One region of the Protofrankia sp. CiP1_Cm_nod4 genome, then DNA from elsewhere that is predicted to be linked to it. Evidence: riboswitches for the same ligand, from Rfam matches in the RefSeq annotation. Region 1 holds a riboswitch; the other holds the start of a gene.

What was found. Region 1 has a riboswitch for S-adenosylmethionine ahead of AC5LSR_RS06365 (aminotransferase class V-fold PLP-dependent enzyme). Riboswitches for the same ligand answer to the same signal wherever they lie in the genome.
Region 2: another riboswitch for S-adenosylmethionine. It lies ahead of thrC (threonine synthase); the one in region 1 lies ahead of AC5LSR_RS06365 (aminotransferase class V-fold PLP-dependent enzyme).

What each region holds. Positions count from the first base shown of each region.
Region 1 covers NZ_CEVIVC010000020.1:105-2,299, forward strand. Annotated here, with positions in the region: partial or broken gene AC5LSR_RS06365 (aminotransferase class V-fold PLP-dependent enzyme) at 1-1,369, opposite strand, end outside; SAM riboswitch class IV at 1,405-1,517, opposite strand; gene AC5LSR_RS06370 (VOC family protein) at 1,729-2,195, opposite strand, start outside.
Region 2 covers NZ_CEVIVC010000133.1:10,629-12,823, reverse strand. Annotated here, with positions in the region: gene thrC (threonine synthase) at 1-911, opposite strand, end outside; SAM riboswitch class I at 921-1,038, opposite strand; gene AC5LSR_RS19565 (glucosyl-3-phosphoglycerate synthase) at 1,071-2,042, shown strand.

The DNA.
Region 1 (2,195 bases):
GCAGTGCCGTGACGAGCCGGTCGATGTCGTCGGAGCGGGTGCCGACGCCGACGCTTGCCCGCAGGGCGGAGCCCGGCAGGCCCAGCCGGGCGAGCAGCGGATGGGCGCAGAAACGGCCGTCGCGCACGCCGATGCCGTGCTCGGCGGACAGGTAGGCGGCCGCCCGCGCGGCGCTGTCGCCGGGCACGGTGAAGGTCACCACGCCGAGCCGGTCGGACGCGTCCGCCCAGATCCGCGGGATCTCCACACCTGGCAGCCCGGACAGCCCGGCGACAAGATGGTCACGCAGCGCGGCCTCGTGGCGCTCGAGGGCGCCGGGCGCGAGCGCGGCCAGCACCTGGCAGGCCGCGGCCAGGGCGGCCGCGCCGAGCGAGTTGGGGGAGCCCGCCTCGTGCCGCTCCGGGGCGGCCTTCCAGGTGGCGGTGGTGCCGGTCACGCCGGCCACGGCACCGCCGCCGGCGAGGTACGGCGGCGCGGCGTCGAGCCAGTCCGCGCGGCCGATCAGCGCCCCGGCGCCGTAGGGCGCGTAGAGCTTGTGGGCGGACAGCGCGACGTAGTCGACGTCCCAGGCGGCCATGTCGACGCGGCGGTGCGGCGCCAGCTGCGCGGCGTCCACGACGATCCGCGCGCCGTGGGCGTGCGCGATCCTGGCGATCTCGGCGACGGGGACGACCTCGCCGGTCACGTTCGACGCGCCCGTCACGGCGACGAGGCAGGCCGGCCGGTGCGCCAGCGCCCGCCGGAGACGGTCGAGGGTCGCGCCGACGGTGCCCGCGGCCGGCAGGCAGCGGTGCCGGACGGCACGCCAGGGCAGCAGGTTCGCGTGATGCTCGACATCGAGGAACAGCACGTCGCCAGGGCCGGCGTCCCCCGCCCGGCCGTCGCCGTCCGAGCGGCCGGCGTCCGCCCCGCGGCCCGGGCTGTCGTCCGGATGGCCGCCGGCCGCCGTCCCGGGCAGGCAGCGGGCGAGCAGGTTGAGCGCGTCGGTGGTGTTGCGGGTGAACACCACGACGTCCGTGGGCCGCGCGCCGACGAAGGCGCCGACCGTCCCGCGCGCCGACTCGTACAGCGCCGTGGTCACCTGGGAGGCGTAGCCGGCGCCGCGGTGGACGCTGGCGTAGAACGGCAGGATCTCCTCCACCCTGGCCGCCACGGCGGACAGGCACGGGGCGGACGCGGCGTAGTCGAGGTTGGCGTAGCGCTCCTGCCCGCCCTGGACGAGCGGAACGCGCAGATCCGCGCCGACGACCGGCAGCAGCGGCCCCACCGGCAGCGGCTGGGCGCTGGCGGCGACGCCGTCCACGGCCACGGCAGACGGCTCCCCCGGCCGCGGACGGACGGGGGTCTGGATGGCGGCAGGGGCGGTCACAGCACTCCTCACGGGTCCACCGGACCCGGAAGGCGGGTCCGCGCTTACCGCAGCCACGCGGCTACGGCCTGGTCCTCACCCGGGGCACCCCACCGCGGAGGAGGGTTGCCGGCCAGCAAGCCGGGGCTTGACGCTGGCGCTCATGACCTGTGCCGAGCATACCGGGGATGTCGGACACGTGCCCGGCGGTGGCGCCAGCTCCGGCGGACGGCCCCCGGACCCCTCCACCGGCCGCATCACCGATCAGGAGCTGGGCGCCCCGGCCGGGAACCCGGCCGGACCCCGCCGAACAGGACGCGGCTCCCGCCCGCGGCCACGCCGGGCGGGAGCCGCCGGACGGCCCGTCCCGGCGGCAGCGGTCACGGGCCGCCGAGGTCCGGGACGATGATCGAGCCGTCTGCGGCGAACGGGAGACCGGGATTGTGGGCGATCTCCCAGACGTGGCCGTCGAGGTCGGTGAAGACCCCCGCGTAGCCGCCGTAGAACGTCTCGGCCGCGGGACGGGTGACCGTGGCCCCCGCCCGTTGCGCCGCCGCGATGACGTCGTCGACCTCCGCCCTGGAGCGGACGTTGTGCGCGAGCGCGACACCGCCGAACCCGTCCGCCCGCCCGGCGGTGCTCCCCGTGGCGGCGCTTCCCTCGGCGATACCGCAGTCGCGGGCCAGCCTGTCGCGTCCCCAGAGCACCAGCACGGTGCCGCCGGCCTGGAAGAACACGGTCTCCTCGAGCTCCTGGCCCTGCCAGCCCAGCCGCTCGTAGAACGCCCGGGCGCGTCCCACGTCCCCGACACCCAGTGTGATCAGGCTGATCCGCTGCTCCATGAGCG
Region 2 (2,195 bases), on a different contig from region 1:
GGTGCGACCGTGTCCGCCCCGCGGGCGAAGGCCGCCGCGACCGGGTTGCAGCCCTGCGCCTGCGCGCCGAAGACCCGGTGCGGGGTCGGCTCCACCAGGCCGAGCCGGCCGAGCTCACCGAACGCCTTGTCGATCTTCGTCAGCAGCGACCCGGACGCGATCGGTACCACGACCTGCTCCGGCAGCCGCCAGCCGAGCTGTTCGGCGACCTCGTAGCCGAGTGTCTTGGAGCCCTCGGCGTAGAACGGCCGCACGTTGACGTTGACGAACGCCCATTCGTACTCGCCGGAGAGCTCGCTGCACAGACGGTTGACGTCGTCGTAGTTGCCCTCGATCGCGACCAGCGTGCCGCCGTAGACGGCGGTCGACACGGTCTTGCCGTCCTCCAGATCATGCGGGATCAGCACAACCGAACGTAGCCCGGCGGACGCGGCGTGCGCTGCCACCGACTGGGCCAGGTTGCCGGTGGACGCGCAGGCGACCGTGGTGTACCCGTGCTCGCGCGCGGCCGACAGCGCCACCGACACGACCCTGTCCTTGAACGAGTGGGTGGGGTTCGCGGTGTCGTCCTTGACCCACAGTGTCCGCATCCCGAGCTCGGCGGCGAGGCGGGGGGCCGGGCGCAGCGGCGTCCAGCCCGCGCCGAGCGACACCCGGCGCGCGGGGTCGTGGCCGGCGGGCAGCAGCCCGACATAGCGCCACAGGCTGGCGGGGCCGGCCTCGATGGACGCCCGGGTGACCCGGCGTAGCACGGAGTCGTCGTAGGCAATCTCCAGCGGGGCGAAGCACTCGATACAGACATGCGTCGGGGAGAGCGGATAGGTGGCGCCGCAGTGGCGACATGACAGGGCAACCGCGGGATTGACGACGTCCGGGCTGATCGTTGCGAGGCGCTCGGGAGCGACTGTCATCTGTGAAACTCCTCATCTTTCCCGAGAGCCGGATGCGTCTCAGGACGGAATTAGCACCTGCCACGCACTGATGCGGGTGGTTGCCGGGGCTTCACTGGGCCGGTCCCTCTGCCCCTCTGGATGAGCCGTATGCGGTTGTCAGTCCGTACTGTAGTCCGTGTGCGGTCTGACGTATACCGTTGGTTCGAGCATAGGACGTACTACGGGCGGGACTTCTCACCAGGGGAACTACTGGCCCGTAAGGCAGGGCCGATCAGCGTGGTGCTGCCCGCGTTGAACGAGGCGGCCACCGTCGGCGCGATCGTCTCGGCGGTCCGCCGCGATCTTATGGCCGCGGTGCCTCTCGTCGACGAGATCGTCGTCATCGATCCGGGGTCGGTGGACGCGACCGCCTCCGAGGCGGCCGCCGCGGGCGCGGCGGTGTTCGCCGAGGAGCGCATCCTCACCGGCTACGGACGGGTCGCCGGCAAGGGCGAGGCCCTGTGGAAGTCCCTGTACGCCACGTCCGGGGACATCGTGGTCTTCGTCGACGCCGATCTGGAGGACTTCGACGCGAGCCTGGTCACCGGGCTGCTCGGGCCGCTGCTGACCGAGTGCGCGGTCTCCTACGTCAAGGCGTCCTACGACCGGCCGCTGGCCGGGGGGCTGCTGCCCGGCGGTGGCGGCCGGGTCACCGAACTCGTCGCGCGTCCCCTGCTCAACCTGCACTGGCCGCAGCTCGCCGGGCTGGTGCAGCCGCTGGCCGGTGAGTTCGCCGGCCGGCGGGCCCTGCTCGAACAGCTGCCGTTCGTCTCCGGCTACGGCATCGAGTTCGCCCAGGTCGTGGACGTGCTCTCGCTGCTGGGAGTGGACGCCCTCGCCCAGGTCGAGGTCGGCCGCAAGGTCCACCGCCACCAGTCCGACGAGGCCCTTGGACGGATGGCCGCGGAGATCATCCACGCGGCGTGGAGCAGGCTGGGTGTCCACGCCGGCTCCCTCGGCGGGACGCTGACCCAGTTCGGGCGCGGTGACAGCGGGCTGGAGCCGCGCACCCATCAGGTGGTGGTGCGGGAGCGGCCACCTATGATCACTATTCCGGAGTACGCCGCCCGCTACGCCCGGCTGTACCACGGCCCGGTGGAAAGCGGCTGACTGACCGGGCCCCGCCGCGCCGGGCGGGCCGCCACGGGCAGGGCCCGGATCACCCCGGACAGGCAGATCATCCCGGACGGGCGGCCCCACCAGGTGACAGCCCCGGCGCCGTGGCACGGCACGGCACGGCCCCACGGAACGCCCGCGCCGCGC